DNA from 4 places in the Massilia sp. UYP34 genome. Region 4 is predicted to be linked to each of the others. Evidence: predicted binding sites of a transcription regulator. Region 4 holds the regulator's gene; each other region holds the start of a gene.

Evidence for each region. The regulator sigma-54, encoded in region 4, starts transcription at its own class of promoters, with help from an activator protein. The targets are predictions, from matches to a motif close to TGGCANGNAANCTGCTTT.
Region 1: a site for sigma-54 is predicted at 1,355-1,372, ahead of ACZ9AQ_RS12745 (choice-of-anchor E domain-containing protein). Genes of this name have one in related genera too.
Region 2: a site for sigma-54 is predicted at 1,646-1,663, ahead of ACZ9AQ_RS10230 (pilin). Genes of this name have one in related genera too.
Region 3: a site for sigma-54 is predicted at 1,441-1,458, ahead of ACZ9AQ_RS16470 (TorF family putative porin). Genes of this name have one in related genera too.

Annotation. Positions count from the first base shown of each region.
Region 1 covers NZ_JBWBRF010000006.1:189,386-192,591, forward strand. Annotated here, with positions in the region: gene ACZ9AQ_RS12735 (M16 family metallopeptidase) at 1-347, shown strand, start outside; gene ACZ9AQ_RS12740 (SDR family oxidoreductase) at 451-1,242, shown strand; gene ACZ9AQ_RS12745 (choice-of-anchor E domain-containing protein) at 1,427-2,107, shown strand; gene ACZ9AQ_RS12750 (GntR family transcriptional regulator) at 2,207-2,983, opposite strand; gene ACZ9AQ_RS12755 (flavodoxin family protein) at 3,048-3,206, opposite strand, start outside.
Region 2 covers NZ_JBWBRF010000004.1:313,685-316,890, reverse strand. Annotated here, with positions in the region: gene sucC (ADP-forming succinate--CoA ligase subunit beta) at 1-531, shown strand, start outside; gene sucD (succinate--CoA ligase subunit alpha) at 550-1,431, shown strand; gene ACZ9AQ_RS10230 (pilin) at 1,735-2,217, shown strand; gene ACZ9AQ_RS10225 (S9 family peptidase) at 2,284-3,206, opposite strand, start outside.
Region 3 covers NZ_JBWBRF010000010.1:142,739-145,944, forward strand. Annotated here, with positions in the region: gene amt (ammonium transporter) at 1-270, opposite strand, end outside; gene glnK (P-II family nitrogen regulator) at 284-622, opposite strand; gene ACZ9AQ_RS16470 (TorF family putative porin) at 642-1,376, opposite strand; partial or broken gene ACZ9AQ_RS16475 (accessory factor UbiK family protein) at 1,627-1,854, shown strand; gene ACZ9AQ_RS16480 (adenosylcobalamin-dependent ribonucleoside-diphosphate reductase) at 2,046-3,206, shown strand, end outside.
Region 4 covers NZ_JBWBRF010000001.1:43,956-47,161, forward strand. Annotated here, with positions in the region: gene ACZ9AQ_RS00210 (enoyl-CoA hydratase/isomerase family protein) at 1-464, opposite strand, end outside; gene hpf (ribosome hibernation-promoting factor, HPF/YfiA family) at 588-947, opposite strand; gene ACZ9AQ_RS00220 (RNA polymerase factor sigma-54) at 1,023-2,498, opposite strand; gene lptB (LPS export ABC transporter ATP-binding protein) at 2,510-3,206, opposite strand, start outside.

The sequences.
Region 1 (3,206 bases), on a different contig from region 4:
AGAACCTGGCCAGGCTCGATGCGGCGGTGCGCGCCGAGCTGGCGCGCGCGCTCGAGAAGGGCTTCACTGCCGAAGAACTGGCCGGCGCCAAGTCGGGGCTGATGCAGCAGCGCCTGCAGGCGCGTTCGAACGACGGCGCGCTGGCGTCTGGCTGGACCTCGTTCCTGTATCGCGGCAAGACCTTCGAGGCATCGGCCGAGCTCGAACGCAAGATGCAGGCGGTGACGCTGCCCCAGTTGAATGCGGCGTTTCGCAAGGCGATCGATCCGGGTAAACTAGCGGTATTCATGGCGGGCGACCACGCCAAGGCGGGCGGCAAGGCGAAACCGATAGTCACTATGCCGTAAGTACAACAGTTTCCCAACAAAAACTCTTTGGATTGTGACAATACACGAAGCCATGCGTTAAAATGTTTCTTTTCGGAAGCAAAAGTTTCATCCAGGGAGCATCATGAAGGCCATCAACAAGCAGCAGCCGGCGAGCGGTTTATCGTTCACCGGCAAGGTCGTTTTGGTCACCGGGGCCGCCAGTGGAATCGGTCGCGCCATTGCCCTGGCGTTCGGCCGCGCCGGCGCCTGTGTGGTGGTGGCCGACGTCGCGATCGACGGTGGACACGCCACCGCGGCGATGATCGTCGAAAACGGCGGCAAGGCGCTGTTCGTGCAAAGCAACGTCACCCGTGCCGGCGATGTAGAAGCCCTGGTCGACAAGACCATCAATTACTACGGCCGCCTCGACTTCGCGATCAACAATGCCGCGGTAGAGGAAGAACGCCAGCCGCTGGCCGAGGCCGACGACGAGCAGTTCGACCGCATCATGAACGTCAACGTCAAGGGCGTCTGGCTGTGCATGAAATACCAGCTGCGCCAGATGCTCAAGCAGGGACACGGCGCGATCGTCAACATGGCCGGCGTCGCCGGCCTGGTCGGCAGCCCGAACCATGCGATCTATGGCGCCAGCAAGCACGCGGTGGTCGGCCTGACCAAGAGCGCCGCCGCCGAATATGCGCGCGAGGGAATCCGCGTCAACGTGCTGTGCCCGGCTGCGGTCAAGACGCCGATGCTCGCGCGCGCGTTCGAGCGCGATCCGGGCATCGAGAAAAAGCTCAAGGCGGCGCATCCGATGGGGCGCTTCGCCGAGGCGGGCGAGGTGGCGCAGGCCGCCCTGTGGCTGTGCTCGGACATGGCGTCGTACGTCAATGGTCATGAGATGGTGGTCGACGGCGGATTCACCGCGGTCTGATCCGGTGCGCTGGCCCCTGGCCGGTGATGGCGTGTCGGAGGTTTTTACACAGGGCGCCCGTCAGCAATGCTTGAACGCGGTAAGTTGTTGATTGCAATCAAGTATTTAATTTCGGCACGAATTATGCTTGTCTGATGGCCGATGCTGTATGTACGCAGCGTCTAACCCCACCAGTGAGACTAATTTGAAAAAGACTTTCGCCGCCCTGGCCCTTGCCGCTGTCCTGCTTCCCGTCGCGGGCGCCCAGGCCGCCGTGATCAGCTTCAGCAACAGTATCGGAATGACCGAAACGGACTGGTCCGAGGCACTGCGTTTCAGCAAGTTCAACACGAAGCTTGGCGCCCTCAATGCGATCACGTTCGACCTGAACGGCCTGGTCAGCGGCGCCGGTTTCGCCGAAAATCGCGGCAGCAGTGCGGCGAACGTCACCCTGACCCTGAGTTCGACCATGACGCTGACCCGCCCGGACGGCAGCACGCTGGGTGTGGCGAACCCGGTATTCAACCAGGTTTACCGCCTCGCGCGCTACGACCGTGTTGTCGACTACGGCGGCACCTCCGGTATCCACACCGGTACGATCGAGGCGAGCAGTGCCGCATCGTTCCTGAGCAGTAGCGCCAGCGATATCGCCCTGTTCTCGGGTAACGGTTTCATCGAGCTTGGCCTGAGCGCGCTGGGCACCTCGTTCGCGCAAGGGCCTGGCAACGTGATCACCGGATTCGACACGCTCGCTTCCGGCGCGGTGCAGGTCACGTATGACTACACGCCATTTGCCGAAATCCCGGAACCGGCCACCCTGGCGACCATGCTCGCCGGCTTCGGCCTGATGGGCGCCGTGCGCCGCCGCAAGGCAAAGCGGGCCTGAGCCGCAGACGGCGGCGCTGCCTGCCGATCGAACGGCGCAAGGACAGCCTTGCGCCGTTCGATGAAGGATTGTCGACCTCCGTCGAACACCCCACATCGTTCACATCGACGTCGGGCTCGGGCTCGCGTTGAGCTCGGCCACGAAATCATACGTATCGCCACGGAAATAAGAACGGCAGAACTCCACCGCACGCCCGTCGCGCAGGAACCCCAGGCGTTCCACGCACAGGCCGGCGTCGCCCTCGCGCGCATCGAGCAGGCGCGCCTGCTCGGCACCCAGCAGCAGGGCCGACAGGCGCTGCAGCGCGCGCACCGGACGGTTGCCGGCCGCCTCGAGCGCCTCGTACATCGAGTCGCCCACCGCGTCGAGCGAAGGCAGGGCAAAGGCGGCGATGGTCGCGTACTCCAGGCACATCGGCGCATCGTCGGCGTAGCGCAGGCGGTGGAAGCGGTACACCGGCGTGCCCGGAGAAAGCCGCAGGCGCAGCGCTTCCTCGGGCGTGACCAGGCCTTCCGAACGCTTGAGCCAGCTGCTTCTCGGCACCCGTCCACGGGCGCGCATGTCTTCGGAGAACGAACTGAGCTTGGCGAAATTCTTTTCGATGCGCGTGTTGAGAAAATTGCCGGAGCCGGCGCGCCGCACCAGCAGGCCGTCCTCGACCAGGCTGTCGATCGCCTTGCGCACCGTGATGCGCGAGATGCCCAGTTCCAGCGCCAGCTGGCGCTCGGCGGGCAGGGCGCTCGAGGGGCCGTAGATGCCGTGGTCGATCGCCTGGCGCAGCGCGCGCTGCAATTGCTGGTAGAGCGGCAGCTTGCCGGCGCCGGCGGCGAGGCCGGCCTTGGCGGCGTCGTGCATCAGTTGGACGAGGGGATTCATGCGGCTGGCAGGGTGGACGGACAGGCAATGATACCGCAGCACGTCCGCCCGGTCAGTCGCCGGATCACTTCGGGCGTGGATCCTTCAAGGGCTGGCTGACCACGGCGACCCGCCCCGCGCGCACCTCGCGCACGGCGGTGGCCACCGCGCGCGCCACGTTGCGCGTCTCTTCCTGCACCGCGGCGTCGCGGTCGAACGTCTCGTGGCTGTCGGCATACGATTC
Region 2 (3,206 bases), on a different contig from region 4:
GCGAAATTCAACTTCGACGCCAACGCGCTGTTCCGTCACCCAGAGATCGTCGCCTACCGCGACCTGGACGAAGAAGATCCAGCCGAAGTCGAAGCGTCGAAGTTCGACCTGGCCTACATTTCGCTCGACGGCAACATCGGCTGCCTGGTGAACGGCGCCGGCCTGGCCATGGCCACCATGGACACCATCAAGCTGTTCGGCGGCGAGCCGGCCAACTTCCTGGACGTGGGCGGTGGTGCTACGGCCGAGAAAGTGACCGAAGCATTCAAGATCATGCTGAAGAACCCGGAACTGAAGGCCATCCTGGTCAACATCTTCGGCGGCATCATGCGTTGCGACGTCATCGCCGAAGGCGTGATCACCGCATCGAAAGCCGTGTCGCTGCAAGTGCCGCTGGTCGTGCGCATGAAGGGCACCAACGAAGACCTGGGCAAGAAGATGCTGGCTGACTCGGGTCTGCCAATCATCGCCGCAGACACGATGGAAGACGCAGCGAAGTCGGTCGTTGCCGCTGCCGCTGGTAAAGCCTAATTCGCTAAGGATATAAAAATGTCGATTCTGATCAACAAAGACACCAAAGTCATCACCCAAGGTATCACCGGCAAGACCGGCCAGTTCCACACCCGTATGTGCCGCGACTACGCGAACGGCAAGGAAGCCTTCGTCGCAGGCGTGAACCCGAAGAAAGCCGGTGAAGATTTCGAGGGCATCCCGATCTACGCATCGGTCAAGGAAGCCAAGGCCGAAACCGGCGCCACCGTCTCGGTCATCTACGTCCCACCGGCAGGCGCAGCCGCCGCCATTTGGGAAGCCGTCGAAGCCGAGCTGGACCTGGCAATCTGCATCACCGAAGGCATCCCAGTCCGCGACATGATGGAAATCAAGGATCGCATGGCCAAAGCCGGTTCCAAGACCCTGCTGCTGGGCCCGAACTGCCCAGGCCTGATCACCCCTGACGAAATCAAGATCGGCATCATGCCGGGTCACATCCACCGCAAGGGCCGTATCGGCGTCGTGTCGCGTTCGGGCACCCTGACCTATGAAGCAGTCGGCCAGCTGACCGCACTGGGCCTGGGCCAATCGTCGGCAGTCGGCATCGGCGGCGACCCGATCAACGGTCTGAAGCACATCGACGTGATGCGCATGTTCAACGACGATCCTGATACCGACGCGGTCATCATGATCGGCGAAATCGGCGGTCCGGACGAGGCGAACGCCGCTTACTGGATCAAGGACAACATGAAGAAGCCGGTCGTCGGCTTCATCGCCGGCGTCACCGCGCCTCCGGGCAAGCGCATGGGCCACGCCGGCGCGCTGATCTCGGGCGGCGCCGATACCGCGCAAGCCAAGCTGGAAATCATGGAAGCCTGCGGCATCACTGTCACCAAGAACCCGTCGGAAATGGCGCGTCTGCTGAAGGCGATGCTGTAATCCTGACGAGCGCTTGATCGGCAGCTAGAACGGGGAGCTTCGGCTCCCTGTTTTTATTGTGGATTTCATTTCGCGCCGCCAATTTTGATCGCCTGACAAAAATTGCCTTACGACACTGACAAATTTTGTCACCGGAGGCGTCAATTTTTGTCGTGGGACAGGGGTTTGTTATCTCGGTATTAATAAAATCGACCGTTTCTTGCTGTTTTCGGGCTGGCACGCCACTTGCGTATAGGAAAGCGTAGCAGCTGAGCAGTACAAGATACGTCGTCCCAACTTCGAACTACCACCCTGGAGAGAAAAATGAACTTCAAGCAAATGCAAACCAAGAAAGCCGAAGGCGGCTTCACCCTGATCGAACTGATGATCGTTGTCGCGATCATCGGTATCCTGGCTGCCGTCGCAATCCCGGCCTACCAGGACTACATCGCCAAGGCCAAGGCCGCAGCCGCCTACGCCGACATCTCGGGCGGTAAAACTGGCTACGAAATGGCTGTGGTGCAAGGTCTGCCAGAAGTCGATGGCGCAGCGGCTGGCGCTGACGCATACCTCGCAGCGGCAGGCCTGTCGGCTACGACCGGCAACTGCACCGCCATCGCAGCAACTGTGCCGGACGCCGACGGCGTTGGCTCGCTGACTTGCACGATCGCCTCGCCTGGCCGCCTGGGTACGAACCCAACCATCGCACTGAATCGTGCTGATGATGGTACTTATGCATGCGTCGCCACCAACTTCGCTGAAACGGATTACATGCCAGCCGGTTGCGCCGCTCCTGCCGCTCCATAATCAGCGTTAAAAGATCTAGCTCCATTCGATAAGAGAGACCGCCTAGGCGGTCTCTCTTTCGTTTTTCTACTGCCGATCAGGTGACGCCGCTTGCGGTTTCAAGTACTGATCCAACCACCCCAGCACCGTGTGATGCCACTGCACCGAGTTCGCCGGCTTGAGCACCCAGTGGTTCTCATCCGGGAACACCAGCAGCTTGCTCTCCACACCCATGCGCTGCAGCGCAGTGAAAGTGCCCAGCGCCTGCGCGGTAGGAATCCGGAAGTCCAGATCGCCCTGGATCACCAGCATCGGCGTCTTCCACTTGTTCACGTGATGAACCGGGTTGAAGCGTTCATGGTTCTCCGGCACCTTGAAGTACGGCCCGCCACTCTCCCAATCGGTGAACCACTGCTCTTCGGTCGAGTACGCCATGCCGCGCGTATCGAACACGCCGTCGTGGTTCACGATGCATTTGAACTCATCCGACCAGTTACCCGCGATCCAGTTCATCATGTAGCCGCCGTACGACGCCCCCAGCGCGCAGTCGCGTGAACGGTCGAGCCACGAGAACTTCTGCACCGCCGCGTCATAACCCTTCTGCAGGTCGACCAGCGGCTTGCCGCCCCAGTCGTTGCTGATCGAGTCCGTGAACTTCTGGCCATAGCCGGTCGAACCGTGGAAGTCGATGAACACGGCCGCATAGCCCGCGCCGGCGTACACCTGCGGATTCCAGCGATAGCTCCAGCTGTTGCCGAAGCTGCCCTGCGGGCCGCCGTGGACGATGAAGGCGACCGGATACTTCTGGCCCGGCTGCGCATTCCATGGCTTCATCACGTAGCCGTAGACGGTTTCGCCATTGGCGCCGGCAAACGAGAACTGCTCGGACTCGCCAAAGCGCACGTCTTTCAAACGTTCGCTGTTCACATCGGTTAGCTGCTTCGGCTTGCCACCCAGCTTCATCGAGAACAGCTGCGCGCCCGACTGCAGGTTGGCGTGGGTATAGACCA
Region 3 (3,206 bases), on a different contig from region 4:
AAAGGCAAGCGAGTAGCCGTACAGGCACCACAGCACGATGATCAGCGAAAACACCACCATGACCTGCATCAGGACCGACAACATGTTCTTGGCGCGCACCATGCCGCCGTAGAACAGCGCCAGGCCCGGGATCACCATCATGACCACCAGCAGCGTGGCGACGAACATCCAGGCGGTATCCCCCTTGTTGATCGAAGGCGCCGCCATGGCCGGGAGCGCCAGGCCCAGGCCCAGCATGGCGGTCAGGATTTTTGTAGTTATCTGCTTCATGAAAACTTCCTTCTTACAATGCGTCGTTGCCGGTCTCGCCGGTGCGGATACGGATGACCTGGTTCAGGTCGGCCACGAAGATCTTGCCGTCACCGATCTTGCCAGTGCGGGCGGCGCCCTGGATCGCGTCGATCACCTGGTCGACGACAGCATCGTCGACGGCGGCTTCGATCTTGATCTTGGGCAGGAAGTCGACGACGTACTCGGCGCCACGGTACAACTCGGTGTGACCCTTCTGGCGACCGAAACCCTTCACTTCGGTCACGGTCATGCCTTGCACGTTGATTTCCGACAGCGCTTCACGCACCTCGTCGAGCTTGAAGGGCTTGATGATGGCGGTAATCATTTTCATGGTATTGCCTCTTTTGCTATCAAAAAGTTTTTGACACGGACAGCACGGCGGCTGACTTGCCCAGATTCTTGCCTTCCGGACTCAGATAAGCGTCGGTATTCGCCTTGTGCCAGGCCAGGGCCACGGTGGCGACCCCGAAGTCCTTCGTCACGCCGATCTTGTAATCGGTGTACGACGCCGGGCTATTGTTTTTCACGCGCTGGCGGCCAACGTGCAGGTTCAGCAGGAAGCCGTTGCCGACGTCGATGTCGGCGCCCACGTCCAGGTACCCGCTGCGCTTGCTGTCGGTGGTGCCGAACAGATTGGTCGTCGAGTGCGAATACTTGATATACGCCGGCCCGAAGCCGAGCTTGCCGTAGATTTCAAACGTATTTGCGTTCGGATCCAGGCTGTTATCCGGATACCAGTAATACAGGCCGCCGACGTCGTAGCTGACCTCGTTGGTCAACTGGCCACGCTTGCCGGCATACACATCCCATTCAATATTGCCGTCGCCACCCAGATCCTTCGTCCACTTGATAGTGGAGAGCCAGGTGCCTACGTAAAAGCCGGATGGGCCGTGTACGTAGTCGACGCCGCCGGACAGGGCGGGGTCGGAATCGGTTTGCGACAGGCCGCGGTAACGGTAGTCGCTGGTGAGGCCCACGTTGTAGCTCACCTGATGTTCGGCGGGTTGTTCCTGTGCCATGGCCGGGATGCTGGTGAAAGCCAGAATCGCCAGGCTGATTGCGTTGATTTTTGCATTGCACTTCATGACAAACCCCCTTGGACAGTTACTGCGTTTAGAATCCTTGTTCGTGCTTTATCTCCCCCTTCATTTAGCAGGATGTGTGCCAGCGCATAAAGCGGTGAAAATGGCCTTGTTTTTTTGGTAAACGCACCACAGATACGACTTGCTTTAACACAACCGAGCGCGAACGGCGTCCGCCGTGTTGCGTGACGCACCAAAACAGGCTGACTTGCACCACCTTGGTGCATGCAGCCCGGCAGAAAGGGATACGGACATGAACAACAGCAACTTCTTCAGCGACTTGCAGGGCAAGATCAACCAGGCACTCGAAAGTGGGCCGGCCAAGGACATCGAGCGCAACGTCAAGGCGGCGATGACCTCGGGCTTCGCCAAGCTCGACCTGGTCACGCGAGAGGAATTCGACATCCAGGCCCAGGTGCTGGCCAAGACCCGCACCAAGCTGGAGGCGCTCGAGCTGCGCGTGATCGAGCTGGAAGCCCGCCTGGCGTCCGGCGCCTCGGCATCGACCGCGTCGGCCACCCCGCGGCCTGGCGCGGCGCCGTCGGCCACCGCACCGTTCCCGGCCCAGCCCGAAGATCCGACCATCGTGCTGCCGCCGCACCTGGACAAATCGGGCGATACGCCGATCAACAAACCCTAATGGCGGGTGCATTCATGGACAGGGCAACCGACATGAATGCACCAGAATCGCCAGCCGGCACCCTGCCCGCGCAGGAAGTGTCGCTGGACGTGCTGCGCGAAAAATACGCGCGCGGCGACGAGCGCACGATCGGGGACGTGCAGCGGCGCATCGCGCGCGCCCTGGCCGCCCTCGAGCCGGCAGCGCAGCGCGCCGACTGCGAGCGCCGTTACCTGCAAGCCCAGCAACAGGGCTTCGTTCCCGCCGGCCGCATCGCGTCCAACGCCGGCCTTGGCCTGTCGGCCACGCTCATCAACTGTTTCGTCCAGCCGGTCGGCGACTCGATCTCCGGCACCAGCGACGGCCTGCCCGGCATCTACACCGCGCTCAGCGAAGCCGCCGAGACGATGCGCCGCGGCGGCGGGGTCGGCTACGATTTTTCCGCGATCCGCCCGCTCGGCAGCAAGGTCGCCGGCACCGCCTCGCGCGCCTCCGGCCCGGTGTCGTACATGGAAGTGTTCGACGCCTCCTGCCGCACGGTCGAGTCAAGCGGCGCGCGGCGCGGCGCCCAGATGGGCGTGCTGCGGGTCGACCATCCCGACATCGAGCGCTTCATCGCGGCCAAGGACACCGGGCGCCTGACCAATTTCAATCTCTCGGTCGGCGTGACCGAGGCCTTCATGCGCGCGGTCGAGGCGGACGCGGCGTTCGCGCTGGTGCATGCGGCCGAGCCGGGCGACGAGATTCTCGCCGCCGGCGGCCACCGTCGCGAAGACGGCGCATGGATCTACCGCAGCCTGCGCGCGCGCGACCTGTGGGAGCGCATCATGGTGTCGACCTACGACCACGCCGAGCCGGGCGTGCTGTTCGTCGACCGCATGAACGCCGAGAACAACCTCTGGTACGCCGAAGAGCTGCGCGCCACCAATCCCTGCGGCGAGCAACCGCTGCCGCCGTATGGCTGCTGCGACCTCGGCTCGCTCAACCTCACCGCCTTCGTCGACGCGCCGTTCACCGTCGATGCGCGGCTGGACTTCGAGCGCCTGCGCGCGGTGGCCACCGTCGCGGTGCGCATGCTCGACCTGGTGCTGGACGCCACCGAATGGCCGCTGCCGCAGCAGGCCGAAGAGGCGCGCGCCAAGCGCCGCATCGGCCTGGGCTTTTTGGGCCTGGGCAGCGCGCTGGCGATGCTGGGCCTGCGCTACGATTCCGAC
Region 4 (3,206 bases):
CTGCCGCCGACGTCTGGGAACAGGCCGATGTTCACCTCGGGCATGGCCATCCTGGTGCGCTCGGTCACGATGCGCAGGCCGCAATCCGGGCCGCCCTGGGCGATGCCCATGCCGCCGCCCATTACCACGCCGTCCATGACGGCGATGTAGGGCTTCGGATAGAAATGGATCAGGTGGTTCAGCGCGTATTCTTCGGTGAAGAAATCCTCGAGCAACGCACTGCCGCCCATCGGCGTCGCATGGCCGACCTCATGGAAGAAGCGGATGTCGCCGCCCGCGCACAAGGCCTTCTCGCTGCTGCTGGTCAGCACCACCGCCTCGACCTGCGCGTCATCCTGCCAGGCGCGCAGCGCCACGGTCAGCGCGCGCACCATCGCGAGCGACAGCGAATTGAGCGCCTTCGGGCGGTCCAGGGTGATGATGCCGGTGCGGTTGGCGATGCGGGTCAGGACATGGTCGGTCATGGGGTGATCCATCATGGAGAGACCTGCATTTTACCGAACACGCGCTGCGGGTAAAACCGGAAAGGCGGATGCAAAAAGGGCGTCCCCTCAGACGCCCTTAGCTGGTGTGAGCCCTGCGCCTGGTCAGGCGGCAGCGGCCTCTTCGCTGCCACGCTCCGGCAGGCGCTTGATCGAAGTACGGCTATGGTCCTTCAGCATTTGCTTGTGTTTGAGGATCTGTCGGTCCAGCTTATCCATCAGCGTATCGATCGCCGCGTACAGGTCTTGCGCGACGCTTGCCACGTGCAGGGTCTTGCCCGACACCTGGACGTTGATCTCTGCTTTCTGCCTTTTTTCTTTTTCAGTGAGGTTGTCGACGGCCAGGAAGACATGGGTGTCGATCACCTGGTCGAAATGGCGAATGATGCGCTCGAGCTTATTCTGAACGTATTCACGGATGGCGGGGGTCACTTCGAGATGATGGCCACTGATTGTGAGGTTCATACACACTCCTTTGAAAATGATGCACCGTGTGGACCACACCAACGCGACAAGGCACGACGGGTGTGGACGGCGCAGTTACAAGGACTTGCGGAGGCTTACAGGGGGTATCTTGAGGGCTTCACGGTATTTTGCAACCGTCCGGCGCGCAATGACCATGCCTTGTTCCCCGAGCATCTCCGCGATCTTGCTGTCGGATAATGGGTTCCTAGGGTCTTCTGCTCCTGTCAATTGTGCGATGAGCGCACGGATTGCCGTCGAGGATGCTTCGCCTCCCGCCTCGGTGGCAACGTGGCTACCGAAGAAATACTTCAACTCAAACATGCCGTGCGGGGTCAGCATGTATTTCTGGGTTGTGACACGAGAAATTGTGCTCTCGTGTAGGCCTAGTGTATCAGCTATCTCGCGTAAAACAAGGGGCCGCATGGCAACCGCGCCGTGGGAGAAAAAGTTGCGCTGGCGCTCGACGATCGCCTCCGCCACGCGCAGGATGGTGTCGAACCGCTGGCGCATGTTCTTGATGAGCCACTTCGCTTCCTGCAGCTGCGCGCCCATCTGCGCTTCGCTCTTGCCTTGCTTGAGCAGGCTGGCATACAGGCTGTTCACGCGCAGGCGCGGCATCACGTCCGGGTTCAGGGTGACCGCCCAGCCGCTCTTGGCGCGGCGCACGATCACGTCCGGCACCACGTAGTCCGACACGTTCGAGGCGAAGACCGCACCCGGATGCGGATTACACTGGCGCACCACGGCCTGCACCTCGCGCAAGTCTTCGTCGTCGCAGTCGAGCGCTTTTTTCAGCTTGCTGTATTCGCGCTGGGCGAACCAGGTCAGGTAACCTTCGACGATGGTCAGGGCCATGCGCCGCGTGACCATTGGCACGCCCGGCATGCGCCGGATCTGCAGCGCCAGGCACTCGGACGCGCTGCGCGCGCCGACGCCCACCGGGTCCATGCTCTGCACCAGCGCCAGCGCGCAGCGCAGCTCGTCGATCTCGATCTCGAGTTCTTCGGGCAGCCGCGCGTGGATCTCGTCGAGCGGCTCGTCGAGATAGCCGTTGTCGTCCAGCGCATCGATCACCAGCTCGGCGAGCGCACGGTCGCGCACCGACAAGGTGGCTTCGCGCACCTGCTCCATCAGGTGTTCGCGCAGGGTGATGGCGCAGGCTTCCAGCTGCGGGCGGCCGTCCTCGTCCTCGCCGCCGCCGGACGACGGCGCGCCGCCCTCGCTCCAGTCAGCATCAACGCGATCGTTGTCGGCGCCGCTCTCGAGGCTCTCGCCCTCCTGCGCCGGCGCGTCCTGGCCCTCGGCCTGCTGGCCGGGCGCCGGCGGCGCTTCGCCATTGGCGGGCGCATTGTTGATGGCGCCATCGGCCAGCAAACGCACCGAACGGTCGAGCGGATCGTCGAGCCGCTCGAGCAAGGGGTTATCGCCCAGTATCTGCTCGATCTCCTGGTGCAGTTCGAGCGTCGACAGCTGCAGCAACCGGATCGACTGCTGCAGTTGCGGCGTGAGCGCGAGGTGCTGCGAAGTGCGAAGTTGCAGGGACTGTTTCATCTAGGCGTCGCTCACATGCGGAAGTGTTCACCCAGGTACACGCGGCGCACCGACTCGTCCGCGATGATGTCGTCAGGACGGCCGGAGGCAAGCACCGCGCCCTGGTTGATGATGTAGGCGCGGTCGCAGATGCCAAGCGTCTCGCGCACGTTGTGGTCGGTGATCAAGACACCGATCCGGCGCTCTTTCAGGAAGCGCACGATGCGCTGGATCTCGATCACGGCGATCGGGTCGACGCCGGCGAACGGTTCGTCCAGCAGCACGAAGCGCGGATTGGTCGCCAGCGCGCGCGCGATCTCCACGCGGCGGCGCTCGCCGCCCGACAGCGACAGCGCCGGATTCTCGCGCAGCTTCTCGATCTGCAGGTCGGCCAGCAGGGTGTCGAGGCGCTCGTTGATCTGGTCTTTCGACAGCGGCTTGCCATTGTCCTTTTGCAGCTCGAGCACGGCGCGGATGTTCTCTTCCACCGTCAGCTTGCGGAACACCGACGCCTCTTGCGGCAGGTAGGACAGGCCCAATACGGCGCGGCGGTGGATCGGCAGGCTGGTGATGTCGGTGCCGTTGATGTCGATCGAGCCGGCGTCCGACGGCACCAGGCCCACGATCATGTAGAACGACGTGGTCTTGCCGGCGCCGTTCGGGCCCAGCAGGCCGACCACCTCGCCGCACTCGACCTGCAGCGACACGTCGCGCACCACCAGGCGCTTG